4 regions of the Kosakonia radicincitans DSM 16656 genome follow, and region 2 is predicted to be linked to each of the others. Evidence: predicted binding sites of a transcription regulator. Region 2 holds the regulator's gene; each other region holds the start of a gene.
What was found. Region 2 encodes Fur, which represses iron uptake genes when iron is present. Its sites were predicted from a motif close to ATAATAATGAGAACNACTATCAA; they were not measured.
Positions count from the first base shown of each region.

Region 1: a site for Fur is predicted at 1,651-1,673, ahead of exbB (tol-pal system-associated acyl-CoA thioesterase). Genes of this name have one in related genera too.
Region 3: a site for Fur is predicted at 1,882-1,904, ahead of Y71_RS21390 (TonB-dependent receptor domain-containing protein). Genes of this name have one in related genera too.
Region 4: a site for Fur is predicted at 6,619-6,641, ahead of zupT (zinc transporter ZupT). Genes of this name have one in related genera too.

Region 1 covers NZ_CP018016.1:737,924-745,825, forward strand. Annotated here, with positions in the region: gene Y71_RS03710 (DedA family protein) at 1-178, opposite strand, end outside; gene metC (cystathionine beta-lyase) at 295-1,482, opposite strand; gene exbB (tol-pal system-associated acyl-CoA thioesterase) at 1,735-2,466, shown strand; gene exbD (TonB system transport protein ExbD) at 2,473-2,898, shown strand; gene Y71_RS03735 (hypothetical protein) at 2,983-3,447, opposite strand; gene Y71_RS03740 (hypothetical protein) at 3,440-3,844, opposite strand; gene Y71_RS03745 (ESA_00282 family adhesion-associated protein) at 3,947-4,453, shown strand; gene Y71_RS03750 (TIGR00645 family protein) at 4,541-5,035, shown strand; gene Y71_RS03755 (aldo/keto reductase) at 5,090-6,130, opposite strand; gene yghX (YghX family hydrolase) at 6,295-7,182, shown strand.
Region 2 covers NZ_CP018016.1:3,975,365-3,983,266, reverse strand. Annotated here, with positions in the region: gene Y71_RS19210 (beta-N-acetylhexosaminidase) at 1-1,611, shown strand, start outside; gene fur (ferric iron uptake transcriptional regulator) at 1,718-2,164, opposite strand; gene fldA (flavodoxin FldA) at 2,454-2,984, opposite strand; gene ybfE (LexA regulated protein) at 3,148-3,432, opposite strand; gene ybfF (esterase) at 3,563-4,336, opposite strand; gene seqA (replication initiation negative regulator SeqA) at 4,519-5,073, shown strand; gene pgm (phosphoglucomutase (alpha-D-glucose-1,6-bisphosphate-dependent)) at 5,098-6,738, shown strand; gene Y71_RS19180 (EamA family transporter) at 6,801-7,229, opposite strand; gene kdpE (two-component system response regulator KdpE) at 7,265-7,902, opposite strand, start outside.
Region 3 covers NZ_CP018016.1:4,443,643-4,451,544, reverse strand. Annotated here, with positions in the region: fluoride riboswitch at 1-50, shown strand, start outside; gene crcB (fluoride efflux transporter CrcB) at 129-506, shown strand; gene Y71_RS21400 (hypothetical protein) at 747-1,085, shown strand; gene Y71_RS21395 (Rdx family protein) at 1,510-1,794, opposite strand; gene Y71_RS21390 (TonB-dependent receptor domain-containing protein) at 2,023-4,395, shown strand; gene Y71_RS21385 (hemin-degrading factor) at 4,471-5,523, shown strand; gene Y71_RS21380 (heme/hemin ABC transporter substrate-binding protein) at 5,520-6,338, shown strand; gene Y71_RS21375 (FecCD family ABC transporter permease) at 6,338-7,333, shown strand; gene Y71_RS21370 (heme ABC transporter ATP-binding protein) at 7,326-7,902, shown strand, end outside.
Region 4 covers NZ_CP018016.1:686,487-694,388, reverse strand. Annotated here, with positions in the region: gene tolC (outer membrane channel protein TolC) at 1-415, shown strand, start outside; gene Y71_RS03500 (DUF1190 family protein) at 560-1,228, shown strand; gene Y71_RS03495 (glutathionylspermidine synthase family protein) at 1,234-2,394, shown strand; gene Y71_RS03490 (TRAP transporter large permease) at 2,475-3,761, opposite strand; gene Y71_RS03485 (TRAP transporter small permease) at 3,787-4,296, opposite strand; gene Y71_RS03480 (TRAP transporter substrate-binding protein) at 4,376-5,353, opposite strand; gene ygiD (4,5-DOPA-extradiol-dioxygenase) at 5,670-6,458, opposite strand; gene zupT (zinc transporter ZupT) at 6,655-7,431, shown strand; gene Y71_RS30325 (hypothetical protein) at 7,466-7,639, opposite strand; gene ribB (3,4-dihydroxy-2-butanone-4-phosphate synthase) at 7,875-7,902, opposite strand, start outside.

The sequences.
Region 1 (7,902 bases), 2.6 Mb from region 2:
GTGCGCCCGCGAGCAGTAAAAGGCTGTCGCCCGGTAAAAATGAGGCAGGAAGCAAGCCGTTTTCTAAAAACAACGTAGCAAACATAACCAGATAAACGACACCGACAACATGTGGATTTGCCAGCGCAGCAAAGTCGTGATGCCAGAGCGCAGCAATAATATCTTGAATAACAGCCATGGACTTTCCTGTGGTACTGCGTAGAGGAGGCTATTGTACTCCAACTCGCCTGAAACACCTTGATCCGGGGCGCAAGAAATAAGAAATTTCCCGCCTTGCTGCCCCGGTCGCCAGGTTTACACGATGCGCTGGAAGCCTGCCACTAAATCTTCAATCAGATCATCAACATTCTCTAAACCGATATGCAGACGGATTAATGTTCCGCTGAAATCGACGCCGCCATCCGGGCGAATCGCCGCGAGCTGTTCTGGCTGGTTCGCCAGAATCAGGGATTCATAGCCGCCCCATGAATAGGCCATGCTGAACAGTTTGAAGTGGTCGAGATATTGCGATAACTCTTCATTACTCAGTCGTTTATTAAGCACGAACGAGAACAGACCGCTGCTGCCGGTGAAGTCGCGTTTCCAGTATTCATGGCCTTTACTGCCAGGCAGTGCGGGATGGTTAACGCGCGCCACTTGCGGATGCGTTGCCAGCCATTCGGCAATCTTCAGGCTGCTTTCATGATGCTGACGCAAACGGACGCCCAGCGTACGCAGACCCCGGCTGGTCATATAGGCGGTGTCGGCATCGACCATTTGTCCCATCAGGTAGGCATTTTCGCGCAGCTGTTCCCAACAACGTGCATTGGATACCGCCGTACCGATCATGCCGTCGGAGTGGCCAATCAGATATTTAGTGGCGGCCTGAATGGAGATATCAATGTCGAATTCCAGCGCCTTAAACAGGATCCCCGCCGCCCAGGTGTTATCGATCATGATGATCGCCTCTGGCGCGACGCTTCTTACCGCCTGAACGATGGCCGGAACGTCGTGGACTTCCATGGTGATTGAACCGGGAGATTCGAGAAATACCACTTTGGTGTTGGGCTGGATCAGCTTGACGATACTGGCGCCGATCAGCGGGTCAAACCAACTGGTAGTGACGCCTAGTTTGGCGAGAATTTTGGTGCAGAAATCCTGGCTTGGCTCGTAGGCCGTGTTGGTCATCAACACATGATCGCCCTGTTCGACAAACGCCAGAATGGTATTGGCCACCGCTGCCGCTCCGCAGGGGAAGAGCGCACAGCCCGCACCGCCTTCAAGTTCGCACATCGCTTCCTGTAATGAGAAGTGCGTCAGTGTACCGCGACGGCCGTAAAACAATTCACCATTGGCGCGATTGCGCGTGGCATGTTTTTTGGCTTCAACCGTGTCGAATACCAGTGAAGACGCGCGCTGGATAACGCTGTTCACCGAACCCTGCGTGTATTTTTTACTGCGCCCTGCGTTTACCAGAGCGGTATCTATATGCTTCGCCGTCATTGTTGCTCAACCTGTTTTTATACGTCTGGATGTCCAGACTACCATGATTGCGCATTGATGCATCGCCATGTTGGCGGCTGAGCGTTAATTTTTTCGCATTCCGTGCCTTGCGCGGCGGTTTGCTGTGTTAGCGCAAAGAAACAGGCTTCTCTTTACGGCACTATGTAAATACTAATGAGAACCACTATCAATTCGGTGGCATTTTGATATTATTACGCGCAGATTTTGTGATTTGCGTCTCGGAGATACACAGTGGGTAATAATTTGATGCAGACGGATCTATCCGTGTGGGGTATGTATCACCATGCCGACATCGTCGTAAAAATTGTGATGATCGGCCTGATTCTCGCGTCAGTCGTTACATGGGCGCTGTTCTTCAGTAAAAGCGCGGAGATGATCTCGCAGAAGCGCCGCCTTAAGCGCGAGCAGCAGAAACTGGCTGAAGCGCGTTCTTTGGATCAGGCCAGCGAAATTGCCTCCTCTTTCCACGCCAGAAGTCTGAGCCTGTCATTAATTAATGAAGCCCAGAATGAACTGGAGTTATCCGCAGGCAGCGAAGACAACGAAGGCATTAAAGAGCGTACCGGTTTCCGCCTCGAACGCCGTGTTGCGGCGACAGGCCGCCATATGGGGCGCGGCAACGGCTATCTCGCGACGATTGGCGCGATTTCACCGTTTATTGGCCTGTTTGGTACGGTCTGGGGCATCATGAACAGCTTTATTGGTATTGCGCAGACGCAGACCACTAACCTTGCTGTTGTGGCACCCGGTATCGCAGAAGCGCTGCTGGCAACGGCTATCGGCCTGGTAGCGGCAATTCCGGCGGTGGTAATTTATAACGTCTTTGCCCGCATGATTGGCAATTACAAAGCTATGCTTGGCGATGTTGCTGCACAGGTTCTGCTGCTGCAAAGCCGCGATCTTGACCTGGCGGCCAGCAATGCGCAGCCGGTTCGCGCCGCGTCGAAATTACGTGTAGGTTGATTCTCCATGGCAATGCGTCTTAATGAAAACCTGGATGATAACGGCGAAATGCATGAAATTAACGTGACGCCGTTTATCGACGTTATGTTGGTGCTGCTGATTATCTTTATGGTGGCCGCGCCGCTTGCCACCGTTGATGTAAAAGTGAATCTTCCGGCCTCTACCAGCCAGCCGCAGCCGCGTCCGGAAAAACCGGTCTACCTGTCGGTGAAAGCGGATAACACCATGTTCATCGGCAACGATCCGGTAACCGACGAGACGATGGTTAACCAGCTCAATGCTGTGACGGAAGGTAAAAAGGACACCACGATCTTCTTCCGTGCGGATAAAACCGTGGATTACGAGACGATGATGAAAGTGATGGATACCCTGCATCAGGCGGGCTATCTCAAAATCGGTCTGGTGGGCGAAGAGACGGTTAAAGCACACTAAACGCGGTGCTGATAAGCGAGAAAAGCTGGCAAAGGCCAGCTTTTTTTATATCGGATATATGAAGGAATAAAAAAAGCGACACGCTTATTTTAATTTTGTGCCTGCGGTTTTTTCTTGCTTCTCCGGCGCGGTTTTTTGGTTGCCTGATTCTGGCGCGACGGTGGTGACCGTCGTCGTATGGTATTCGCCGTCGCTGAGTTTGCGGCTCAGGCGCAGCGTCGCGGTTTCCCGCGCCAGTAAATGCTGGTAGTTAGCCTCCAGCCGCCCCATGATTTTGTCGCGCAGTTCCGGCTTTAGCTCGATGATGGCATTGATCACCGCGCCGTAAATTTCCTCTTTCACCTGTAACGGGTAGATTTCACGGCGGTTCTGCCATTTCAGGCGCACAAGCGCCGCAGGAATGGAAACCAGCTCATGGGCAATACGGGCAATGGTTTCATTTTTACTGAGTATCAGCGCCTCTTTATTGTGCTCTAAGATAAATTCATCGCTATTTTTGTCATTTAAAGTTAAATAAACATTATTATCGACATCGCTCACGTTATTCATCCCCAAGCTTATAAAATAGTGGCCCGTCCTTTTCGCGAGTAATCAGGTTAAGCCAAATCTCATTCCCGTTTTCATTAATTTGCTGCGTTTTTTCGGTAATTATTTGGCTTAATGCCTGGGGTTCAATCTCGCCCTCTTCCTGTAAGTCATTAAGCAGACGAGCGAATGTCTCGATTTTTACTACCCGCAGCAGACGCTCTTTTATATGGCGATCACGCTCTTCAAGTAACATATTTCTTGACTGCCCACCGCGGCTGGCATTAGCTAATATATCGTTGGCATGATCGTCGAGGGTTGTTTTCCCCTGAGCTAAATTAGCTTCTGTTCCTTCTTCTCCAGGGCTGGTTTCAGCAGTAGAAATATGAAATCGTGCCGGGACAAGATTCTCGGGAAGCATTTCTAATGTCCTTTAATATCAACAAGGAAGAGGGAGTGCGGGCGTGAGGTTCGTTGACAATATCACGGCGCACTTTTAAAATCAAAAAAAAGGAGCCTGCTCATGAACAGTATTTTTTATTCTGTTATTGCTATATTGCTGCTGACGGGCGGCGTACTTTTATTGATGCGTGAGTACAATAAAAAAACTCCCCTTAGTGAAATTGACAATCGCCCTCCGCAGTATCAGCCATTGTCGAAAGAGGAGGGCGAAGATCATTTCTCGGTATTAATGAACGCGATTACTCCGGTATGGTACTGGCGCGTCAACCATGAATATATTGATTTTCTTCATGCGACAATTAAACGTATGAACATGGCGGAATTAAATAGTACGCCGGGTTTATTTGAAGCACAGCGTCGCTGTAGCGATCTCAATTCAGCGGTGTATAAGTATTACGACAATATAAAAAAACGCTGTATCAACGGTGAAAAAGTCTCGCAGTCCGATCTGGATGTCCTCAATCTGCGCCAGTGTTTTCGCGAGTTCAGTATGGAAGCTTATCCGGCGCTGGTGGTGCTGGTCTGGCCTGAGAATCAGCGGCCATGGGTGAACCCGGAGGATGTGTAACCCCGCCAGGCCGGGTGTTGCAAATTGTTTGCCATCCTGAGATATACTGGGCGTCGGTTTCGCTATCTGACAGGACACTAACGCCACATGGAACGCTTTCTGGAAAACGCAATGTACGCCTCGCGCTGGTTGCTCGCCCCGGTCTACTTTGGCCTTTCCCTCGCTTTACTTGCGCTGACGCTGAAATTCTTTCAGGAGATTATTCACGTCCTGCCTAATGTCTTCAACCTGGCGGAAGCCGATCTGATCCTGACGCTGCTGTCGCTGGTGGATATGACGCTGGTGGGTGGGTTGCTGGTGATGGTGATGTTTTCCGGCTATGAGAATTTCGTGTCGCAACTGGATATTGCCGAGCACAAAGAGAAGCTGAACTGGCTCGGCAAAATGGACGCGACTTCGCTTAAGAATAAAGTGGCGGCTTCCATTGTAGCGATCTCTTCGATTCATCTGCTGCGTGTGTTTATGGACGCGAAAAACGTCCCGGACAATAAACTGATGTGGTACGTGATAATTCATCTGACGTTTGTTTTGTCTGCTTTCGTCATGGGATATCTGGATCGCCTGACGCGCCATAATCACTGATAAAAACCGCAAGAGAGTTGAAAGCCGGGCAAGCAGCGCTACCCGGCTTTTTTGTTACTTATCTGACGATGCCTGCCACAGATTCAACTCGCCGTCGGCAACATGTTGATCGATTTGCGCCAGTTCCTCTTCACTGAACGTCAGGTTATTCAGCGCCAGTACGTTCTCTTCAATCTGCTCCGGACGGCTTGCGCCAATCAGCACGGAGGTAACGCGCTGATCTTTCAATAACCAGCTCAACGCCATTTGCGCCATCGACTGCCCACGATGTTGCGCCATCTCATTGAGTAACCGCAGGCTGTTGAGGTTGCTCTCTGTCAGCATTTTCTCCGTCAAACCGCGCACTTTCTTGCCTTCACGCTGCATACGGGAACCTTCCGGAATGCCGTTCAGGTATTTGCCGGTCAACAGCCCCTGCGCCAGCGGGGTAAACGCGATACATCCCACGCCATTATCTTCCAGCGTATCGAGCAGGCCGGTTTTGTCGACCCAGCGGTTCAGCAGGTTGTACGAAGGCTGATGGATAAGTAGCGGGATCTTCCACTCGCGCAGCAACGCTGCCATCTGTTGCGTACGTTCAGTGGAGTAAGAAGAGATGCCGACGTACAGCGCTTTACCGCTTTGCACCGCCTGGGCGAGCGCTGCTGCGGTCTCTTCCATCGGCGTTTTTTCATCTACGCGGTGCGAATAAAAAATATCCACGTATTCAACGCCCATGCGTTTCAGGCTCTGATCGAGGCTGGCCAGCAGGTATTTACGTGAGCCGCCGGAACCATACGGGCCAGGCCACATATCGTAGCCAGCCTTGGTGGAGATAATGATTTCGTCGCGATAAGCGGCAAAGTCATCGCGCAGCAGGCGACCAAAATTCTCTTCCGCACTGCCCGCCGGCGGCCCGTAGTTGTTGGCTAAATCAAAGTGGGTAATGCCAAGGTCAAACGCTTTACGCAGCAGGGCGCGTTGCGAGTCCCGCGCCTGCCCATAACCAAAACTGTGCCACAAACCGAGGGAAAGCGCGGGTAGTTGCAGGCCGCTTTTACCGCAGTATCGATACTGCATCTGTTCGTAGCGATTCGGATTGGCGAAACCGGGCATGATGTCTCCTTTCTTATCTGGCTTTTATATGAAAATCGAAACAGCGTTTTTATCTTACGTCCGTTTTCTGCTTATCAAAAGGTTATGGTTATATCTGCGCATTTTTTGGGCAAGAACCGTAACGCTATGCTTTGCTTAGAATGGCTAAATGGAGGAGACAGAGAATGACGCGTTTGACAGCGAAAGATTTCCCGCAAGAGTTGCTCGACTACTATGATTACTACGCGCACGGCAAGATCAACAAGCGCGAGTTTTTACAGATAGCTGGCAAATACACGGTCGGCGGCATGACCGCGCTGGCGTTGTTCAACCTGCTAAAGCCCAACTACGCGCTGGCAACGCAGGTCGAATTTACCGATCCGGATATTCGCCCCGAGTACATTACCTATCCCTCGTCCAACGGTCACGGTGAGGTTCGCGGTTATCTGGTTAAACCGACAAAAGCGACGGGTAAAGTGCCAGCCGTAGTGGTGGTACATGAAAATCGCGGGCTGAATCCGTATATCGAAGATGTTGCCCGCCGCGTTGCCAAAGCCGGTTACATCGCGCTGGCTCCGGATGGTTTAAGCTCCGTTGGCGGCTATCCCGGCAATGATGATGAAGGACGCGAGCTGCAACAAAAAGTCGATCCTACAAAACTGATGAATGACTTCTTTGCCGCCATTGAGTTTCTGCAAAAGCATCCGGATGCCACTGGCAAAGTAGGCATCACCGGCTTTTGTTATGGCGGCGGCGTTGCTAACGCAGCGGCGGTTGCTTACCCGGAGCTGGCCTGTGCGGTGCCGTTTTATGGCCGCCAGCCGCCAGTCGACGGGGTGGCAAAAATCAAGGCGCCGTTACTGCTCCACTACGCTGCGCTGGACAAAAACATTAACGAAGGCTGGCCTGCCTATGAACAGGCGCTGAAGGCCAACCACAAGGTGTTTGAAGCTTACATCTACCCGGCCGTTAACCACGGTTTTCATAACGATTCAACGCCGCGCTACGATCGTGCGGCGGCGGAACTGGCCTGGCAACGAACCCTTGGATGGTTTGAAAAATATCTGCATTGAGTGGATCGTTCCTGAAAAAATAGCAGGGAATCTCCATTGGCTGAATGTATCGTTAATCGGTAATTATTGATTTATAACTTTATAAGATGGATTTATTGTCGATTTTTATGCTGTTAAGTGGCGAATGACACATTCTGTAAAGATAATGGCGCATTTTTATTATCCGGTTTGCAAGTAAAACTGCGCTATTAATTTACGTTAGGTGCTCTCGTTCTTCTGCGAAAATTCCTGGATAAATGTCTGCGAAAAATCTTTCGGGCGAAATGCCAGTGAGCGATCGGAAATAGCACGGATGCCGCGCTGAATATAAATATTTCTTCTCGCTGCGGCTGAAACCGGGCGTATGATAGCGTTCGTAAGTTCACTGCTGTATCGCTTCAGGCCTGTATTCATGCGGCTTACGGCGATGTTTCCGCGTCAGTAAGTGTGTAAAAACATCACAATGGTCAGAATGATAAATAATTAGTTAACCATACTTAAAATAAATTTTAATACTCCTTAATCATCATTTTTATTTGTTGTAAAAAACCTTTTTCCATTATTAATGGCATTATTTTCCTGCGTTTTTTTATTCATTTTTTAACTTTTTAAAAATTCTTATTTTAACTTTCGGTAACATTTTAATTTTTCTTTTTTTATATATAAACGAGGGAATTCTCTTTTCCGTCTTATTAATTAAAGATTTTTAAATCATTACCTAAAGAAATAATTAGCTGATTA
Region 2 (7,902 bases):
GATGCCGTACTACGCCTGCTGGATCAGATGTCAGCGTATAAGCTGAACAAATTCCACTTTCACCTTACCGATGACGAAGGCTGGCGCATTGAGATCCCTGGTCTGCCTGAGTTGACCGACATCGGCAGTAAACGTTGCCACGATCTGAGCGAGAAAACCTGCCTGCTGCCGCAATTGGGTTCCGGCCCGGACAGCAACAACAATGGCAGCGGCCACTTCAGCCGAACCGATTACATCGACATACTGAAGTACGCGAAAGCGCGCCAGATTGAAGTGATCCCGGAAATTGATATGCCGGCACACGCCCGTGCAGCCGTGATCTCAATGGAAGCGCGCTATGAGCGCCTGATGAAAGAGGGTAAAGAGAAAGAGGCGAATCAGTACCGTTTGCTGGATCCGACGGACACCTCTAATACCACCGGGGTACAGTTCTATAACCGCACTGGCTATCTGAACCCTTGCCTCGATTCGTCGCGCAATTTCGTCGATAAAGTGATTGGCGAAATCCAGCAAATGCACAAAGAAGCGGGTGTACCGCTGAACACCTGGCATTTTGGCGGTGACGAAGCGAAAAACATCTATCTGGGGGCGGGTTATACCGACCAGAAAAAACCGGAAGCGGGCAAAGGTATCATCGATCAGAGCAAGCAGGACAAACCGTGGGCAAAATCTCAGGTCTGCCAGACTATGGTTAAAGAGGGTAAAGTTGCAGATGTTGAGCATCTTTCCAGCTACTTTGGTATTGAGGTCAGCAAGCTGGTGAAAGCGCACGGTATCGGTACCATGCAGGCGTGGCAGGATGGCCTGAAAGATGCCAAAAATGCCGCTGAGTTTGCCACCGATCACGTCAATGTTAACTTCTGGGATACGCTCTATTGGGGCGGTTTCGATTCAGTAAATGACTGGGCGAACAAAGGGTTCCGCGTCATTGTCTCGAACCCGGACTATGTTTACCTCGACTTCCCGAACGAAGTCCATCCGGCGGAAAGCGGCTACTACTGGGGCACGCGCTTTAGCGATGAGCGCAAGATCTTCAGCTTTGCGCCGGATAACATGCCGCAAAATGCTGAAACTTCACTGGATCGTGACGGCAATCCATTCAGCGCGAAATCGGATAAACCGTGGCCTGGAGCCTATGGTCTTTCTGCTCAGCTGTGGAGTGAAGTGGTGCGTACCGACAACCAGATGGAATACATGATTTATCCACGCATGATTGCGGTCGCAGAGCGTGCCTGGCACCGCGCCGGTTGGGAACAGGATTATCAGGCCGGGCGCGAGTACAAAGGCGGTGAAACTCATCTGGTCGATGTAAAAGCGCTGGATAAAGACTGGAGCCGCTTTGCAAATCTGTTAGGCCATCGTGAACTGGCAAAACTGGACAAAGCAGGCATCAACTACCGTCTGCCTGTACCGGGCGCGCGCGTGGTTGGCGGCAAGCTGGAAGCCAATACCAGCTTCCCGGGAATGGTCGTGGAATATTCTACGGACGGCGGTAAAAACTGGCTGCGCTACGATAATAAAGCGCGTCCTCAGGTGAGCGGGGAAGTGCAGATCCGTACCGCCAGCCCGGACGGTAAACGTTTCAGCCGTGTGGATAGCGTGAAAGCGTAATTATTGCTGAAGTAACCTGCCCGGCAGCGCAAACCTGCCGGGCATTTTTGTTTTTGAAGGGCAAAAAAAAAGCCAACCCGAAGGCTGGCTTGAGTATGAAAAGGGATTATTTCGCGTCGTGCGCGTGTTCATCTTCGCGGCAGTCACCCTCGGCGCAGTGACCGTACAGGTAAAGACTATGGTTCGTCAGACGAATACCGTGTTTCGCGGCGATTTCGCGCTGGCGCGCTTCGATGGAATCATCACTGAATTCGATCACTTTGCCGCAGTCGAGGCAAATCAGGTGATCGTGGTGATGCTGCTGAGTCAGTTCAAAAACGGATTTCCCGCCTTCGAAGTTATGACGGGTCACAATGCCGGCGTCATCAAACTGGTTCAGTACACGGTATACTGTCGCCAGCCCGATCTCTTCGCCCATGTCGATCAGTCGTTTATATAAATCTTCCGCACTGACATGATGGTTATCCGGTTCCTGAAGTACTTCCAGGATTTTTAACCGAGGAAGCGTGACTTTCAGGCCAGCCTTCTTTAATGCGGTATTGTTGTCAGTCATGCGGAATCTGTCCTGTTGCTATACGATTCACTTCCTCAATGGAAGTTAGAAGGAATGCACCTGGGATAATGCGTCTCATTATAGAACTGCCATGGCTAAATGAAAACTGCAAGTCCTCAAGTAAAGTAAGCTTTTAAAACGTGGTGTCACCAGCAACTCCTGTGCTTTATGACACCACTTTAGCAGGGCTTATTGTACAGCGATGGAGAAAAAAGTTAAAAATTTGTAGCAATTATTTCCATTGCTTTTACCTATTAATACCACGTAACCCACAGATTACGCCGTAAAATCAGGCGTTGATGATGTCATCAAGATGCAGCTCTTCGCGAACTTGCTTAACCCATTTTTGCACGCGTTCTGCGGTCAGTTCTGGCTGGCGATCTTCGTCAATGGCCAGACCAACAAAATGGTCGTCATCCACCAGACCTTTAGAGGCTTCGAAATGGTAGCCTGCAGTCGGCCAGTGGCCCACGATGGTCGCGCCGCGCGGCTCAATAATATCGCGGATCGTACCCAGCGCATCACAGAAATATTCTGCATAGTCTTCCTGATCGCCGCAGCCAAACAGCGCAACTAACTTACCATTAAAATCAATGTCTTCCAGCGTCGGGAAGAAATCATCCCAGTCGCACTGCGCTTCGCCATAATACCAGGTCGGAATGCCGAGCAGCAGAATGTCATATCCTTCGATATCTTCTTTGCTGCTTTTGGCAATGTCATGTACGTCGGCAACGTCCTTACCAAGCTGACTCTGAATCATTTTCGCAATATTTTCGGTGTTGCCGGTGTCGCTGCCGAAGAAAATACCTGTAATTGCCATGAGTAAAATAACCTCTTGAAACCTAATGAATATGATGGTGGCGCTACGCCCACAGATAAGGGCAATCATAGCAGAACAGAGAAGCGCGCGAAAACAGCTATCGCCGCGGAGTGCACTGTATGACACATGAAAACGTAGAAATAAGAGAGGTGATTCGGAGTAATTACTTTCCGCGCAATGCGCTCAGCTGTGCCAGCAGCATCTCTTCGATAAGTTCGCTGCGGCTCATGTCGCGCGCATCGGCAAGTTCGTTTAATGCATCAACGGCTTCAACATTCAGTTTTAGCTCGACGCGTTTAAGCCCACGAACTTTATCGCGTTTTAATTGATTGCGTTTGTTGATGCGTAACTGTTCATCACGCGAGAGCGGATTCGTCTTCGGCCGTCCCGGGCGACGCTCATTCGCGAACAGATCCAGGGTTGTACGGTCCGTTTGTTCTTTAGCCATGTTTAAGCATACTACGGGAAAGACAAGCAATCGGGCTGCCGCCCGGGCTGAATAGCGCGCCATCATACATCAGCATAACGGGCGCGCCAACGGGCGGACGCGTTCTGGCGACTGGTCGCCGCCTTTTTAATCAGTTTGACTTTTCAGCGAGATAACGATTAATTGCCCGCATTACCGCTTCAGGTTTTTCCGCATGCACCCAGTGACCGGCGCCAGCAATCACATGCGCGCGCGCCTGCGGGAACTGTTCAAGCAAAGCGCTCCGGTACTGCTCCGTAACGTAAGGGGAGTTGCCGCCACAGACAAACAGTGCCGGATGAGGCCATGCGGGAATGGTTTCCCAGCCAACAATATGCGGATATTGCTCCCACAACACCGGAACATTGAAACGCCACTCGCCCTCAACAAACGATTTCAGCAGAAACTGGATCACGCCTTCTTCTTTTACATGCTCGCGCATTAGCGAAGCCGCCTGCTGGCGCGTAGTGACCTGCGCGTCAGTGACGGCATTGATCGCGGCAAATATCTCGTCATGGCGGCGAACATGGTAATCGACCGGTGCAATATCAATCGCCACCAGCTTTTCTACGCGTTCCGGCGCCAGTGCCGACAGCGCCATCACGGCTTTGCCGCCCATTGAGTGCCCAATAAAGATAGCCTTGTCGATATGATGGGCGTCCAGCGTATCCAGCAGATCCTGCGCCATTGCCGGATAGTTCATCTCGTCGGAGCGGGGGGAAAGACCGTGGTTGCGCATATCAACCTGCACCACGTCATACTCCTGTACCAGTTCGCGGGCCAGTACGCCGAGGTTATCGAGGCTACCAAACAGCCCGTGGACAAGGACGACAGGAGAATTGTTGTGCGGATGTTGTGCAGATTGCGCTCGCGTATTCAATTTCATAGGAAAGTTCTTTTTTTCACTCTGGCGGGTTAGGTTATTATGGTGAACATTCTGCCGCCCGGCTGCAAGGTTAAGAATTACTCTTACTTTTGCCGCCATCCTGGTTTGACGCTATCCGCTGTTGAGATTTCACTTTATAATCCCAACACTTGTATTCAGATTAGATATCGCACTGGATTAAGATGAAAACGATCGAAGTTGATGATGAGCTCTACAGTTATATTGCCAGCCATACTAAGCATATCGGCGAGAGCGCATCCGACATTTTACGGCGCATGTTGAAATTTTCCGCCGTATCACCGGCACAGCCTGCCGCTTCTCTTGCAACGGTAAAAGAGCCGCGTACCGTCGTTGCTGTCGAAGGCATCAAACCGGCTAATACCGCAAAAGATAAAGTCCGCGCCGTGCGTGAGCTGCTCCTCTCTGATGAATATGCCGAGCAGAAAAAGGCCGTCAATCGTTTCCTGATGGTGCTGTCTACCCTCTATTCACTCGACGACAAAGGCTTTACGGAATCCACTGAATCACTGCACGGGCGCACAAGAGTATACTTTGCCGTCAATGAGCAAACCCTGTTGCAGAACGGCAACCAGACCAAACCGAAGCAGGTGCCGAACACCCCTTACTGGGTCATCACCAACACCAATACGGGTCGTAAATGCAGCATGATTGAGCACATCATGCAGTCAATGCAGTTCCCGGCGGAATTGATTGAAAAAGTTTGCGGCACAATTTAATCCTTGCATTGAAAGGACCAGGCAATGGCTAACCACCCGCGTGCGGGTCAACCTGCACAACAGAGCGATTTGATTAACGTCGCCCAGCTTACTGCGCAGTACTATGTGTTGAAACCTGAAGTCGGTAATTCAGAACATGCGGTGAAATTTGGCACTTCCGGCCACCGTGGCAGCGCCCATCGCCACAGCTTCAACGAGCCACACATTCTGGCCATCGCTCAGGCGATTGCCGAAGAGCGTGCAAAAAACGGGATTACCGGGCCGTGCTATGTGGGTAAAGATACTCACGCGCTGTCTGAACCGGCGTTTATCTCCGTGCTGGAAGTGCTGACAGCAAACGGTGTGGATGTGATCGTGCAGGAAAATAACGGCTTCACGCCCACGCCTGCCATCTCAAATGCCATTCTGGTACACAACAAAAACGGCGGCGCGCAGGCGGACGGTATCGTTATCACCCCGTCGCATAACCCACCAGAAGATGGCGGGATCAAGTACAACCCGCCTAACGGTGGCCCGGCTGATACCAACGTTACCAAAGTGGTGGAAGACCGCGCGAATGCGCTGTTGGCGGATGGTCTGAAAGGCGTGAAACGTCTTACGCTGGATGCAGCGCTGGCCTCCGGTCATGTGACAGAAAAAGATCTGGTGCAGCCATTTATTGAAGGGCTGGCGGACATTGTCGACATGGCGGCAATCCAGAAAGCTGGCCTGAAACTGGGCGTTGATCCGCTGGGCGGCTCCGGTATTGAATACTGGAAGCGTATCGCGGAGTACTACAAGCTGGATCTGAGCATCGTTAACGATCAGGTCGATCAGACCTTCCGCTTTATGCACCTGGATAAAGACGGCGCGATCCGTATGGATTGCTCCTCCGAATGTGCGATGGCGGGTCTGTTGGCGCTGCGCGACAAGTTCGATTTGGCGTTTGCTAACGATCCGGACTACGACCGTCACGGCATCGTAACCCCGGCAGGGTTGATGAACCCGAACCACTACCTGGCGGTTGCTATCAACTACCTGTTCCAGCACCGTCCGCAGTGGGGCAAAGATGTTGCCGTCGGCAAAACGCTGGTCTCTTCAGCGATGATCGACCGCGTGGTTAACGACCTTGGCCGTAAGCTGGTGGAAGTGCCGGTGGGTTTCAAATGGTTTGTTGATGGTCTGCATGACGGCAGTTTCGGCTTTGGTGGTGAAGAGAGCGCGGGCGCGTCCTTCCTGCGTTTCGACGGTACGCCGTGGTCAACAGATAAAGACGGCATCATCATGTGTCTGCTGGCGGCTGAGATCACCGCCGTGACCGGGAAAAACCCGCAGCAGCATTACGATGAGCTGGCGGCACGCTTCGGCGCGCCGAGCTACAACCGTTTGCAGGCTTCTGCCTCTTCCGCGCAGAAAGCCGCGCTGTCCAAACTCTCTCCGGAAATGGTGAGCGCCAGCACGCTGGCAGGCGACCCTATCACTGCGCGTCTGACGGCTGCTCCGGGCAATGGCGCATCGATTGGCGGCCTGAAAGTGATGACCGACAACGGCTGGTTCGCCGCGCGTCCGTCAGGTACTGAAGACGCCTACAAAATCTACTGCGAAAGTTTCCTCGGTGACGAACACCGGAAGCTGATTGAAAAAGAAGCGGTAGAAATTGTCAGCGAAGTGCTGAAAAACGCGTAAGAAAAAAGGCTCCTTCGGGAGCCTTAAATTTTTGCGGATCGGGGCTGCCATCTGTTGCAAACTCACCCCAGCGCAACCATCAGCGCACCGGCAGTAATTAACGCCACGCCCGCTGCCGCAATCAGTGAGACTTTCTCGCCAAACAGGATCACCGCCAGGATCACGGCAAACACCACGCTCAGCTTGTCGATGGGAGCAACCCGCGATACGTTGCCGCTTTTGATCGTCATAAAATAGAACAGCCACGACAGCGCGCCCGCGATGCCGCTCAGTACCACAAACAGCAGCGCTTTTTTATCGGCCAGCACAGTGGCGACCAGCGACAATTTGCCCTGCACCACGACCACACCGACCAGAAATACGGCCATTACCACCGCACGGATCGCCGTGGCAGTATTGGCGTCGAGATGTTGCAAACCGATCTTGCCGAAAATAGCCACCAGCGCAGCGGTGACCGCTGATAACAACGCATAAATTAGCCAGGCGCTCATCATTACTCTCCCAAAAAAAACAGCAGGATACGCCCTCAAAGCATAAACCGGTAGCCAATCCCTGTTTCAGTCAGTAAATGGCGAGGGCGGGCAGGATCGGCTTCGAGTTTCTGGCGCAGGTGGCCCATATAGATTCGCAGGTAGTGGCTGTGCTCGATGGCATTCGGCCCCCAGACCTGGCTTAGCAGTTGTCGCTGAGTTAACACTTTGCCGTGATTGTTCAACAGCACGGCCAGCAGGCGAAATTCAATGGGCGTCAGATGGATCTCTTCCTCACCGCGCTGGATGCGGCGGTTAGCCAGATCGACGCGAATATCAGCAAAGGCCACCACCGGTTCGCCAGGGGTTGTGGCCGCATGACGGCGCAGGGCAACGCGCAGGCGGGCCTGCAACTCGCCAATGCCAAACGGTTTGCTGAGGTAATCGTCGGCGCCGGCATCAAGAGCCGCAATTTTGTCGCTCTCTTCAGCACGCGCCGAAAGGACAATCACCGGCATCTGGCTCCACTGGCGCAAATCACGGATAAAGTCCAGACCGTCGCCATCCGGCAGCCCCAAATCGAGGATCACCAGATCGGGTTTGCGGGTGGCGGCTTCAATCAGACCGCGCTGCAAGGTCTCCGCTTCATGGACGCGCAACCCTTCAGCTTCCAGCGCGGTACGCAGAAATCGGC
Region 3 (7,902 bases), 470 kb from region 2:
TCCACCTTACCCAACCGCTTCCTGGAGAAGCTGATGACGCCTGATATGACTCTTAAATGGAGGCATGTCGGGCGTTTTTCTTTTGTCCCTCCCGCATGCCTCAACGTGATGTATTGATGAGGAAAAACATGCTGAAGTCTTTATTTGCCGTCATTGTGGGTGGTTCCGCAGGCTGCGTTATCCGCTGGCTGCTCTCTCTACGTTTAAATGCGCTTTTTCCCAATCTGCCGCCGGGTACGCTGCTGGTTAACCTGCTGGGTGGCATGATCATTGGTGGCGCGCTGGCGTTCTTTACGCGCCAGCCGCATCTCGATCCCACCTGGCGATTGCTGATCACCACGGGCCTGTGCGGCGGCATGACAACTTTTTCAACCTTCTCGCTGGAGATTTTCGCGCAGTTGCAAACGGGAAATTATCTGTGGGCAATGACCTCCGTGCTGGTGCACGTACTGGGCTCGTTGCTGATGACGGCGCTGGGTTTTACGCTGATTAACGCACTGTATTGAGACTGTATGCAGGGGAAGGTAAATATCTTCCCCTCTCTTTAACCGTAAAAATACCAGGACTATTGGCAACATTTTTATTTTAATCTTGCGAAGATGTTTTTTCCTATTTTTTTAATGGCGCTATGAGTGAGTATTGACTAATGCCACTAAATAAGCAGAATTAGGAACATTGACGCAACGGACATGCACGATATAGCCCGTAATAATTATTAAGAATAAGCGCTTTAGCAATATCAGTTGGTGGAAAAATCTGATAGCAGAAAATATTATATTTTTGATTTTTTTGTTTTATTTGGCTTGCCGGGAAACGGTAAGCCAGAACGGTTCGCAGGCCAGGTTTTTCGCCATTTACATGTGAGTCTGGAGTGGTTGATGGGCAAAGAGCAAGAGAGTTACGGAATGCACGATTTTTTCAGAGGTGACACTTCTGGCCATGAAATGATTGAGCGCTATACGTATGTGAAAATTATTAATTTTGATGCGACTGACACGATTAATTTTGAGTTTTCGCCGTATCAAAAATATTTTATTTCAATTATGGCGAATCGCAAACCACCTGCCGAAAATAGCACTCAATAACTTCCATTACTGAATGTAAAAATAAATTTACTGGCAGTGCAGCGAACGCTCAATGTACTGCCCGTAATTGAATGAAAAACCCGAAAAAAGAACCCTCAGACACAGGAAATCCGCTCTGTGTCTGAAGGCATGCAAGTGCATCTTCGTTACTAACAATGAGCGTGCTAACAAATTGTAAAACGATGATCAGAATATCCCTGTAAAACAGGGATTTGTAATGAAAATAAAAGATCTTTGTGAATGAATATTTTCATCGTTAACACATTGAAATTATTGATAATCTGAACATATTTCATCCATTCTGACGTTTGAAACCCTGGTGTCGCATTTGCAGCCGCCCCTTGCGGGCGGCTTTTTTTTACCTGCTAAAACTTTTTATTGGTCGCAATGCGCATCATCAATGACTGCCTGCGCAGCTTGACGCTTAATCGCTTTTTTTCTCTACGTGCCCGAGCGGTTTTTCCGGGAAGCAGTAGTCGCGCACGCGGCGTTTTAACTCTGCAGCATCGGGAAAACCGCCTTCCTGCTTACGATCCCAGATGACTGTGCCATCGATATCAATCACAAAAATTCCGCCTGTGCCGGGGATCAGACGCACCGATCCGAGATCGGTACTGAACGTATGTAGCAGTTCTTGCGCCATCCAGCTGGCGCGCAGCATCCAGTTACACTGCGAGCAATAATGTAAAGTAATCGCCGGTTTGTTCATTTTCTCGTCCCTCCAAAAGGCGAATCAGACAGCAAAGTGTATGCAAAGTGCGGACACAAAGGTGAGAAATTTATGAATTCATTGCAAGTGATAATCATTATCATTACTATCTGAGCTCATAACATAACGATAACCTGCATTTTTGTCCTGACGTATTCTCGTTTCGTGGAACGACTGGAAGTAAGACGTGAGCCTGATACTAATAAATTCTAAGGCTTACAAAATATTATGTGTAAATCGCAACTTTCTCCGCGTCGCTTCAGGAAGCGCGTGGTGGTGACTTCATTACTCGCAGCCCTGTATCAGAACACCGCGCTGGCAGCGGATACCGATACCTCGACGACTACCGCAACGAATGCGAAACAGGATACGGCCGAACAGATGGTCGTTACGGCGCCTGCACCGGTGCTGAAAGCAGGAAGTAGCCATTCCGTTAGCGCACAGGATTTACAAAACAAAGGCGCGAAAGATTTCGGCTCTATCATGCGTTACGAGCCGCTGATTAGCGCGACCGGCGCAAGCGGCGGTTCTGGTAACGGCAAAAGTGGTTTTGACCGTGGTGGTTACACCGGTTACAACATTCGCGGCCTGGAAAGTAACCGCGTGGGAATTGATGTTGATGGCATTCCGCAGCCGGATGCAACCGGCCGTAGCTACGTCAGCCGCGCGGGCCTGAACACCTTCGGCATTGGCCGTGACTATATCGATCCGTACATGTACGGCAATGTGGATATTCAGTCCGGCGCGACGCCCACCGATCAAGCAAACACCTCGATTGGCGGCAACGTCTCCTTCCGCCCGAAATCACCGGACGATTATCTGCACCCGGGTAAAAACAGCTACTTTGGTTACCAGAGCGATTATGACTCCGCCGATCGTAGCTGGCACAACGGCGTGACCGGCGCGGCAGGGGATGAAACCCTGCGCGGTATCTTTGTTTATAGCCGCCGCGATGGTCAGCAAACCCGCAACAACAGCGGCTCCATTGATGCGTACCCGGCGAACTGGCACTCCGATGCGATGATGGCCTCCGGTATCTGGCAGCCAAACGATGAGCATAAACTGACCGGTACGCTGGATTACTACCACAAAACCAATCACACCCATTACGACTCATGGAACAGCAGCGGCAGCACCATCCTCGGCGACGCACAGCAAACCAGCCAGACCCGCCGCTGGGGCGTCAGCCTGAAAGATGACTGGACGCCAATGAACGACTGGCTGGACAGCATGTCCAGCAAAGTTTATTACCAGCACACCGAAGCGCATGACCGCACTTACATGCCGGACAGCACCACCGCCACCATGGAAACGGTGTACTCCAATTACGATACCGATACCTGGGGCATACAGAATGCGCTGGCGAAAACCCTTGGCCGCCACGATCTGAGCGCCGGTTTCAACGCCAGCACCACCAAAACCAAACGTCCGTTTAACCAGTCGCCGGTGCCGAGTATCTACAGCGAAATCATGCAGCCGGAAGCGGACAGCAAAAGTTACACGCTGGGCGCATTCGTGCAGGATCAGATTAACTTCGATGCAGATGGCCACCATTTTGCCATCATTCCTGGCGCGCGCGTTGTTCATCAATCAATGAAACCGGATAACCTCTCCAGTCTGACGACCAACAGTACCGCGCTGGATGAGTCCGAAGTCTCCACTCTGTACGGAAAAAATTCCGACACCCAACTGTTGCCGTCGTTAACCTTCCAGTACGACATCACGCCGCGCCTGATGACCTACCTGCAATACAAACGCGGTGCCGAGTTCCCGAATGCCAGCCAGCTTTACGGCTCCTGGAACCTGGGTTCCAGCTATGCGGGTCGCCAGCAGTATGCGCTGATCGGCAACACCGATCTGAAAACCGAAACCAGCAATAACGTTGAATGGGGCATGAAAGGGGAGGTCACCGAAGGCGTTACGCTGCATACCGCGCTGTTCTACAACAGCTACAAAAACTTTATCGCATATACCCGTTATACGCGTGCCAATAACCCGGATAAATTCACCAACGTTCCGTCGAACATCTACACCACTTATCAGGCGGAAAACCGTGATAAAGCCTTTATCTACGGCGGCGAAATCAGCGCGAAATTTAACTTTGGCACCTGGTTTGAGCAGGTCGATGGTCTGAGCGCCACGCTGGCTTACGGCTACACCGAAGGGAAATCGAAATCCAGCTATATGGGCGACAAATACATCGATCTCGACAGCGTCGCGCCGATGAAAGCGATCGTGGGCGTCGCCTGGGACGATCCGGCGAAACGCTACGGTACTGCGCTGACAGCCACCTTTGTGAAAGGTAAACGCGCCACCGCCACCAGCCGCGAGTCTTACACCAATACCGGCTCCGCGATTAATGACTCCAGCACCGAGTATATGCGCGTGCCGGGTTACGGACTGCTGGACTGGACGGCCTACTGGCGAGTGGCGAAACACGTGAAGATCAACGGCGGCGTTTACAACATTACCGACCGCAAATACTGGGACTACCTGAGCAGCCGCACCATTGAGGAGTCCACCAATCAGGATGTCTACGACAAAGCGCTGGCCGTCATGCCGGGCCGTACCTGGCAACTGGGCGTCAACGTCGATTTCTGATCGCGCATGCGGTCCAGGTCTTCATCCCCCGGTATCGCTGCCGGGGTTTTTAACATGATAAAGGAAGCGAATGCTATGCCTGTTTCGTCAAACGATTTTCTCGCAATTTGGCAGCAATATCAGACAATTAAATCGCAGGAGCCTGCTAAGTATGCCCGCGATATTGCCACCGGGATGGCGATCAGCGAAGCCGAATTAACCCAATCACGCGTCGGGCATGATGCCGTGCGCCTGAACGACGATATGCGCGGGCTTCTCGCCGCGCTGGAACTCGTCGGTGACACCAAATGCATCTGCCGCAACGAGTATGCGGTGCATGAACAGATGGGCCGTTTCACCAACCTGCATATCGGCGAACATGCCGGGCTGGTGCTCAACCCGCGCGCGCTCGATCTGCGCCTGTTTATTAATCAGTGGGCCAGCGCCTTTAGCCTGCGTGAGCAAAGCCCGCGCGGCGAACATCAAAGCATTCAGTTCTTCGACCAGCAGGGCGATGCGGTGCTGAAAGTCTACGCCAGCGAACAGACCGATATGGCGGCGTGGAACGAGGTGGTGACCCGTTTCACGGCGCAGGCCGATCTGCCGTTAGCAATTAGCAAAGCGGTTGCCGAACCGCACGCTGAAAGCGCCGATGGCGTCGCGCTGGATCAGGCATGGCGGGCGATGACCGATGTCCATCAGTTCTTCGGCCTGCTGAAAAAACATAACCTCTCGCGCCAGCAGGCGTTTCGCCTGGTGGGCGACGATCTGGCCTGCCAGGTCAGCAACGACGCACTGCCGCGCCTGCTGGAGACGGTGTTACAGCAAGGCAATGAAATCATGATCTTCGTCGGCAACCGCGGCTGTGTGCAGATCTTCACCGGCGCGCTGGAGAAGCTGACGCCGATGAAAGGCTGGATCAACATCTTCAACGAACACTTCACGCTGCACCTGCTTGAGAGAGGGATCGCCGAAAGCTGGGTCACCCGTAAACCAACTGCCGATGGTCATGTCACCAGCCTTGAACTGTTCGCTGCCGATGGTACGCAAATCGCGCAGCTTTACGGCCAGCGTAGCGAAGGGCAGCCGGAACAGAGCCAGTGGCGCAGGCAAATTGATGCGCTGTGCAACGAAGGACAAACCGCATGAAAAAATTACTGATGCTGCTGGCGGCGCTGCCGCTGATGGCGAGTGCCGCTGCGGAAAGAGTGGTGACGCTCGGCGGTGATGTCACCGAAATCGTCTACGGGCTGGGCGCACAGTCGCAACTGGTGGGGCGCGACACCACCAGCACTTGGCCACCGGAGGCGAGCAAACTGCCGGATGTTGGTTATGTCCGCCAGCTCAACGCCGAAGGCATCCTGTCGCTGCGCCCGACCATCGTGCTGGCCAGCGAACAGGCGCAGCCGTCAACGGTGTTGCAAAACGTCGCCGGGAACAACGTCAAAGTGATCCCGGTTCCGGGCGGATATACACCTGCAGCCATTGATAACAAAGTGGCGGTGATTGCCGCCGCGCTCGGTAAAACTGCCGAAGGCGAACAGTTGCGGCAAAAAGTGGCGGCGCAAATCGCCGCGCTACCGAAAACGGCGCTCAATAAGCGGGTGCTGTTTCTGTTAAGCCACGGCGGGATGGGCACGATGGTTGCCGGGCAGGAGACGGCGGCAGACGGCGCGATCCGCGCGGCGGGTTTACAGAATGCGATGCAAGGCTTTGCCCACTATCGCGCTCTTTCGCAGGAAGGGGTGATAGCGAGTCAGCCGGATCTGATTGTCATCTCCGCCGATGGCGTGAAAAGCATGGGCGGCGAAGCGAACCTGTGGAAACTGCCAGGCCTGGTGCAGACGCCCGCCGGACGGCATAAACAGTTGCTGATTGTCGATGATATGGCGCTGCTTGGCTTTGGTCTGCGCACGCCGCAGGCGCTGCGGGATCTGCGTAAAAAAGCGGAGCAATTACCCTGATGAGCCGCGCTGTTATTCGCGCGCTGTGGGGAATGCTGTTGCTGCTGCTTGGATTGACGTTTCTGGCGAGCACGCAGGGTGCCATGCATCTGCCGCTCACCAGTTTGTGGCAGGCGGGCGACGAAGGTCTGCGCCAAATCTGGCTGACCATTCGCCTGCCGCGCGTGCTGTTGGCGCTGGTGGTCGGCGCGGCGCTGGCGCTCTCCGGCTGCGTGATGCAGGGATTGTTTCGCAACCCGCTCGCCGACCCTGGTTTGCTGGGGATCAGCAGCGGCAGCGCGCTGGCGGTGGCCTGCTGGCTGGTATTGCCGCTGCCGGTGCCTGCGCTGGTGGCGCTCTACGCACCGATGGTGGCGGCCTTTATCGGTAGCCTGGCGGTGATGGTGGTGATCTTCCTGCTCAGCAAAGCTCGCGACAACACGCTGTCGCGCTTGCTGCTGGTCGGCATCGCCATTAACGCCCTGTGCGGCGCGGCTGTCGGGGTGCTCTCCTGGCTGAGTAATGACGCCCAGCTTCGCCAGCTTTCACAGTGGGGAATGGGCAGCCTCGGCCAGGCGCAGTGGTCTACGTTTACCATCGCCGCCACGCTGATTGTGCCGTCATCGCTGGTGGTGTGGCGCGTTGCCCGTCAGCTCAATCTGCTGCAACTGGGCGATGAAGAGGCGCACTATCTCGGCGTCAACGTTCCGGCGCTGCAACGGGTGATGCTGCTGTGCAGCGCGCTGCTGGTGGCAGCATCGGTCGCCATCAGCGGGATCATCGGTTTTCTCGGCCTGGTGGTGCCGCACCTGATGCGCATGTGGCTGGGGCCGGATCATCGCGCGCTGGTGCCCGGTTCTCTGCTAGCCGGGGCGATACTGCTGCTGATTGCCGATACCGCCGCCCGTACGCTGGTGGCACCGGCGGAGATGCCGGTAGGGCTGATTACCAGCCTGCTCGGCGCACCGTGGTTTTTATGGCTGATTTTTCGACAACGAGGAGCCGCGCATGGATAACACCTTAACCGCCGCGCATTTACGCCTGCAACGCGGGCAGCGCTGGGTGATTGATGATGTGTCGTTAACGCTGAACGGTGGTGAACTGGTGGCGCTGATTGGCCCGAATGGCGCGGGAAAATCAACGCTGCTGCGGTTGCTGACCGGTTATCTGCCCGCCGATGCGGGTACGTGTCAACTGGCCGGGCGCGCACTGGCTCAGTGGCCAGCAGAGACGCTCTCCCGCCGTCGGGCGGTGATGCTGCAACAAACGCAGTTGCGGTTTGACTGGCCAGTGGCGGCGATTGTTGCGATGGGGCGCGCGCCGTGGGGATCGCAGCGCGAAGCCGACGTTGTGCGTGAAGTGTTGACGCTGACTGGCTGCGATGAGCTTGCGCATCGGCGCTATGCCACGCTCTCCGGCGGCGAGCAACAGCGCGTGCAACTGGCGCGCTGCCTGGCGCAACTGTGGCGCGACAGCGCGCCGGAAGGCTGGCTGTTTCTCGACGAACCCACATCGGCGCTGGATCTTTACCACCAGCAACAGTTGCTGCGGCTGCTGAAAAAGCTCATCGCCAGCGGCAAATTAC
Region 4 (7,902 bases), 2.5 Mb from region 2:
CGTCGTACAGAACGTGCGCTCCTCTTTCAACAACGTGAACGCGTCTATCAGCAGCATCAACGCCTACAAACAAGCGGTTGTTTCTGCCCAAAGCTCCCTGGATGCGATGGAAGCAGGTTACTCCGTGGGTACGCGTACCATTGTTGATGTGCTGGATGCGACCACCACGCTGTATAACGCCAAACAGCAGCTCTCCAGCGCACGTTATAACTACCTGATCAATGAGCTGAATATCAAATCAGCGCTGGGTACGTTGAACGAGCAGGATTTGCAGGCGCTGAACAACTCGCTGGGTAAAAACGTCTCCACGACGCCGGAAAGCGTCGCACCGGAGAACCCGCAGCAGGATGCAAGCGTTGATAACTTCAACGGCAACGTACAGCCTGCCGCAGCACGCACCAGCGTTAAACGCTAATCAGCACCAATCCGCAACGGGGGCAATCCAGCCCCCGTTTTTACGTAAGGCAACGTAAAGGCCTCCCCTCCTCGCTTTAACTTCAACCACTCATCCTCTATCCTGAGCGTTTTACATATGCCTTTGGGATCCAGGAAGATAACAATGAAACGGACAAAAAACATCCAACACGCGACGTTCCGCAAAAGCTGGAGCGCACGTCATTTAACACCTGTCGCACTGGCGGTGACTGCCGTTTTCATGCTGGCAGGCTGTGAAAAAAGCGACGAAACGGTTTCCCTGTACCAGAATGCGGACGATTGTTCGTCGGCAAACCCGGGGAAAAGCGCTGAGTGTAAAACCGCGTACAACAACGCGCTGAAAGAAGCTGAGCGTACGGCGCCGAAATACGCGACGCGCGAAGACTGCGTGGCAGAATTCGGTGAAGGCCAGTGCCAGCAGACGCCGGTTCAGGCGGGCATGACGCCGGAAAATCAGGCACAGGCACAGTCCGGCGGCAGCTTCTGGATGCCGCTGATGGCGGGCTATATGATGGGCCGCCTGATGGGCGGTGGCGCAGGTTTTGCCCAGCAGCCGCTGTTCAGCTCGCGTAATCCGGCAAGCCCGGCTTACGGCCAGTACACCGATGCATCCGGTAAAGGCTATGGCGCAGCGCAGCCGGGCCGCACCATGACCGTACCGAAAACAGCGATGGCGCCAAAACCGGCGACCACAACCACGGTGACCCGTGGCGGCTTTGGTGAATCTGTTGCGAAGCAGAACACGATGCAGCGCCGCGTAAGCGGTACGCCGACCCGCTCGATGGGCGGTTGATGGTCATGGAAAGAATCGCAATTACCGAACGCCCGGACTGGCGCGAAAAAGCCACCGAATATGGTTTTAATTTTCACACCATGTACGGAGAACCGTACTGGTGTGAAGAAGCGTACTACAAGCTGACGCTTGCTCAGGTTGAGAAGCTGGAAGAGGTTACCGCTGAGCTGCACCAGATGTGTCTGAAAGTGGTGGAAAAAGTGGTTGCCAGCGACGAGCTGATGGCCAAATTCCGCATTCCAAAACACACCTGGGGCTTTGTACGCCAGTCCTGGGCAACGCAGCAACCGTCGCTCTATTCGCGTCTCGATCTCGCCTGGGATGGCGTGGGCGAACCCAAATTGCTGGAGAATAATGCAGATACACCAACGTCTCTGTATGAAGCCGCTTTTTTCCAGTGGATCTGGCTGGAAGACCAGCTTAACGCCGGAAACTTGCCAACGGGCAGCGATCAATTCAACAGCCTGCAAGAGCAGCTCATTGCGCGTTTCGCCGAGCTTCGCGAGCAGCATGGTTTCCAGTTGCTGCACTTCACCTGCTGCCGGGATACCGTTGAAGATCGCGGTACCGTGCAGTATTTGCAGGATTGCGCGGCAGAAGCGGAGCTGGCGTCGGAGTTCCTCTATATCGAGGATATCGGCCTTGGCGAGAAAGGCCAGTTTACCGACCTTCAGGATCAGGTGATTGGCAACCTGTTCAAGCTTTATCCGTGGGAATACATGCTGCGCGAAATGTTCTCCACCAAGCTGGAAGATGCCGGTGTTCGCTGGCTGGAACCCGCCTGGAAGAGCATTATTTCCAATAAAGCGCTGTTGCCGCTGCTGTGGGAGATGTTCCCCAATCATCCCAATCTGCTGCCTGCGTACTTTGCCGAAGACAATTATCCGCAAATGGAAAAGTACGTCGTGAAACCGATTTTCTCCCGTGAAGGCGCAAATGTGTCGATCGTTGAGAACGGAAAAACGGTCGAGGCGGTTGAAGGGCCGTACGGCGAAGAGGGCATGATTGTGCAGCAGTTCCACCCGCTGCCAAAATTCGGCGACAGTTATACGCTGATCGGCAGTTGGCTGATCAACGATCAACCCGCAGGAATCGGCATTCGTGAAGATCGCGCGCTGATCACCCAGGACCTGTCACGTTTCTATCCGCATATCTTTACCGAATAACGTAAAAGAGCATCTACGTGGTGACAATAACAACCCGGCCAAACGCGCCGGGTTTGTTTTTACAGGCCCAGTCGACATCCCTAAAGTACGCCAAACAGTTTCGGCAGAAACAGCGAGATCGCCGGAATATAAGTCACCAGCATCAGCACGAAGAACAGGATCGCATAGAACGGCAGCATCGCTTTCACCACCTGCTCGATCTTCTGTTTACTCACCGCGCTGGCGACAAACAATACCGATCCCACCGGCGGCGTAATCAACCCAATGCCGAGGTTGACCAGCATAATCATGCCGAAGTGCACCGGATCGATCCCCAGCGCATTTGTCACCGGCAGCAACACCGGCGTGAGGATCAGGATCAGCGGTGCCATATCCATCAGCGTGCCAATCAGTAACAGCATGATATTGATGCACATCAGAATAACGTACTTGTTATCTGAGATGCTGGTGAACGCTTCGGTGATGCGGGCAGGAAGCTGCATGTAGGTCATGATCGCGCCGAATGCAGCGGCAAAACCAATCAGGATCATCACAATGCTCACCGTTTTTACGGTGCGATACATCAGCTTCGGTAACTCCGACCATTTGTAATCGCGGTAAATAAACATAGTGACGAAGAAAGCCCACAGGCAGGCAATTGCCGCTGACTCCGTGGCGGTAAAGATCCCCGAGAGAATGCCACCCATGATGATCACTACCGTCATCAGCCCCCATAACGTATCAACAAAAATCTTTAACGCCTGGCGAAACGGTATGCGCTCTCCCTTCGGATAACCGCGTTTGTGGGCAAATGCCACGCACATCACCATCAGAGTAAAACTCAGCAGCAATCCCGGCAGGATCCCGGCGATAAACAGCGCAGCAATCGAGACTGTGCCGCCGGTTGCCAGCGAATAGATTACCGAGTTATGACTGGGCGGCGTCAGGATCGCCTGTACCGAGCCGCTGGCAGTTACGGCCGCAGCAAAATCGCGCGGATACCCTTTTTTGTCCATCTCCGGGATCATCACCGAGCCGATCGAGGCAGTATCTGCAACCGATGATCCGGAAATTGCGCCGAAGAATGTCGATGCAACGATATTCACCAGCGACAGGCCGCCGCGAATAAAACCGACAAATATATAAGCAAAATTCACCAGCCGACGCGCAATACCGCCCTCGGCCATAATCGCTCCGGCGAGAATAAAGAAAGGGATCGCCAGCAGTGAGAATTTATTGACGCCGTTGGTCAGTTGGATCATCACTGCTTCCAGCGGAATATCAATATACCATGCGCCCAGTACCGCGCTGATCCCCACGGCATAAGCGACCGGAACACCCACCGCCAGCATAATGGCTAACGTAAAAACGAGAATAAATGCATCCATAAACGTTCCTTACTGGATGATCGGATTAACCCGACGAGCCCACCATCACCACCGATCGGTGATATTGCGCGCCACACAACATCTTTTCGAGAATAAACAGCAACGTGATTGCTGAGCCGATCGGCAGCGGCAAATAGGTTTCACCGGCGGTAAAAAACGGGAATTCAGCAACAGGCTGCTCCCATAATTCCGCACACAGCGCGCTGCTGTACCAGAGAATAAAGAGGCTAATCGCCATCAGCATCAGGTCGGCGACCACAAAACAGATCTTACGCGCGCGTTCGCTTAAGCGGTCAGTGACCATACTGACGGCGATATGTGAACCCGCGCGGTAACTTACCGCTGCGCCGACAAAGGTAAACGTCACCATGCAAATAATGGCTATCGGTTCCGGCCAGGATAAAGCGCTGTTCATTACGTAGCGCGCAAAGATCCCCAGCGGAATAATCGCCACCATAATCAGCAGCGCAATTCCGGCGATCCACATTGATATTCGGTAAAGGATATCCATCAACAACGAATAGCGTTCAGCCATAACGATTTTCCCGCGGCAGAAAATAAAGATATAACAGACAAAATAATTATCGGGGCAAGGCTTCCCCTGCCCGTAGCTGTTATTGCACGTCTTTAATGCGGGTCATCAGATCCTGATGGTCTTTGCCGTATTTATCGCGTACTGATTGTGTCGCCTCGTAAAAGGCGGTGGTATCCATATCATGGAATTGCACGCCGCCCGCTTTCATGGCTTCCAGCGACTTCTGATTGTAGGTTTTCCACAATTCACGCTGTTCGTCCTGGGCTTCTTTCGCCAGCTTGAGGATCAATTCCTGATCCTCTTTTTTCAACTTATCCCATTTAACTTTAGAAAATAAAAACAGCTCCGGAATAATAAAGTGCTTACTCCAGGTGTAATTCTTCACAACGGGTAAATAGTTATGCGCAACAAAGGTTGGAGGGTTATTTTCTGTGCCATCAATCACGCCGGTTTGCATACCGCTAAATACTTCGCTAACGCCCATGGCGACCGAGTTGGCTCCCATGGCTTTCAGCGTATCAAGCGCAATCGGGCTGCCCTGCACGCGAATTTTCATCCCTTTCAGGTCTTCCGCTTTCGTGACTGGCGCTTTGGTAATCAAATTACGCGTACCGGCATCCATCCAGCCAAGGAAAACCAACCGCGATTTACTGCTTTCCGACAGGCGATTGCCAATCTCCTGGCCAATCATTCCGTCGAGCACTTTATGCATATGATCTTCATCGCGAAAAATATAGGGCAGCGTAAAGACATTGATCTCCGGTAATATTGCTGCCACTGGCGTCATCGACACGCGAATAATATCTATTGCACCGATTTGCGCCTGTTCAATAACCTGTTTCTCATCGCCTAACACACCGCCAGGAAAGGTTTTAATATCCAGTCGACCATCCGTAGCTGCACTGAGTTTTTCTCCCATATGTTTTACCGCAACAACATTGGGGTAATCTGCCGGGTGAACATCGGCTGCACGAAAAGTTTGGGCTAAAGAGGCGTGAGAGATAAACAGCAGAGCGGAACTAATACAGACTTTTAGTAAGGTTTTCGCTGAATTCATATTTCCGTGTCTCCAGAGGTTTACTGCTTTTTAGGTAAATAAGAGCGACCACGAACAGGGGTTCGAGGTACAACACCAGATAATTTTTATGGGATTGTCTGAGACATTAGACTCTTTGAGAGTAGTCACTCGGCGGGATTCTTGCGACGATAATGTTCACAAAAAAGAGTAAATTCAGCACAGCGTTTTATTTTTGCAGCACAGGTCTTTTTATTTTCAAAAAAACCGTATTTCAGATGTGATTTTTTGCGATCTTCCTCGAATTTTTCCACATCCAGGAGAATGAAAAGGGTGGCTGCCAGAGCCACCCTTTATTTTAACCAACCTGAACCGAAAGCATACTCAGCGAACCCATCTCAATACCGTCTATCGGGATAGTAATGGCCTCGGTGCCGTTCCATGCGCCCAGCACATACAGCAGCGGCAGGTAGTGATCCGGGGTTGGGTTAGATAACGCTCCGCCTTCATGATCGAGGTAATTTACCAGCGGATGCTGCTCAACCGGGCCCTGCCAGGTGAGGTTCGCTTTCACATAATCGTTGAACGATGTGGCCCACGGATACGGCGTATTTTCGCCATGCCAGCGTGCGGTACGCAGGTTATGCACCACGTTGCCGCTGGCCACCAGCATAATGCCCTCATCACGCAGCGCCGCCAGCTTGCGGCCCATCTCAAAATGCCATGCTGCGGGTTTCGTGCTGTCGATACTGAGTTGCACCATCGGGATGTCGGCATTCGGGTACATTTTAATCAGCACGCCCCAGGAGCCGTGGTCAAAGCCCCAGGCTTCCTTATCAAGCACAACGGGCACAGGTGCCAGTAAATCAACCAGATGCTGAGCCAGTTCCGGCGAACCCGGTGCCGGATAATGAGTATCGTACAACGCTTGCGGGAAACCACCGAAATCATGGATAGTTTTCGGCGCTTCCATCGCGGTAACGCCAGTACCACGGGTAAACCAGTGGGCGGATACCACCACAATCGCTTTCGGGCGCGGCAGCGTCTCGCCTAACATTCCCCAGGCGCGGGTATAAACGTTATCTTCCAGAACATTCATTGGGCTACCGTGGCCCAGGAACAGTGCTGGCATACGAGGTGCAGACATGGTGATATCCTTACTGAGTGTGTCAATTTGATAACGACACATTACGCCTTTTCATGGTGCGAAGAACTCAGATAACCATGATGAAGATCTTCAGTAATTTTGAATGTAAGCATCAAGTAAAGATAAGGCTCCGGCCTCGCTTTTCAGGTAACAAACTCTTACATTAATGAGAATGATTATCATAAAGGAGTAATTCATGTCGGTACCGTTGATTCTGACCATCCTGGCTGGCGCAGCGACCTTTATCGGCGCGATTCTTGGCGTGTTAGGCCAGAAACCATCAAACCGCGTACTGGCGTTCTCGCTCGGCTTTGCTGCCGGAATCATGTTATTGATTTCGTTAATGGAGATGCTGCCCGCTGCACTGGCGACGGAAAATATGTCACCGATGCTCGGCTATGGCATGTTTGTCGTGGGCCTGCTGGGGTATTTCGCGCTGGATCGCATGTTACCCCATGCACACCCGCAGGATTTAATGCAGGGTACGCGGCGAACCTTTCCGCGCGGCCTGCGCCGTACCGCCATTTTGCTGACGATGGGTATCAGTCTCCATAACTTCCCGGAAGGCATCGCCACCTATGTCACCGCCAGTAACGACCTGGAATTAGGCCTCGGTATCGCCTTTGCGGTCGCGTTGCACAATATTCCTGAAGGACTTGCGGTTGCCGGGCCGGTTTACGCGGCAACCGGTTCAAAACGCAGCGCGGTATTCTGGGCGGGAATCTCAGGGCTGGCGGAGATCCTCGGCGGCGTCCTGGCATGGTTGATCCTCGGCAGTCTGCTCTCGCCAGTGGTGATGGCGGCCATTATGGCAACCGTCGCCGGGATTATGGTGGCATTGTCGGTGGATGAACTGATGCCGCTGGCGAAAGAGATCGATCCCAACAACAATCCCAGCTATGGCGTGCTGTGCGGTATGTCGGTGATGGGCTTAAGCCTTGTGGCGTTGCAGGCGATGGGATTTAGCGGCTGAGGATCGGGACGCTCTTGCAGAGGGCAGGCGCGTCTTATTCGCCCTGCCCGACGCGGCGAGTTTTCTTCAGCTCTTCGAGCACCCGTTGATAAGCTTTATAGATCGCTTCGCGATCGTGGCGGCAGGCTTTGCAATGGCGTTTAAGTACGTGGACATAGCCGAAAACGACGATGACAATCGCCAGAAGCCAGTACCATGAGATAAACATATTGCCTCCCTTATTTCCGGCAAACATTGGTTAACAAACCAATGACAAAATAGCGTTAACTTAATGAATTATAATGCTTTAAAACTGTTTTTTATGTCCGTAGAGCAGGTACCACTTTATAAGTAGCACCGCGAAATTTCAATGCGTGAATATTATAAATGCGACAAACATTGACGCAGGACAGGCAAAAAAAATCCGCAGCTTTCGGCCGAGGATTTTTTATCACTAACGCAAGTTAGCTGGCTTTACGCTCATGTTCCTGG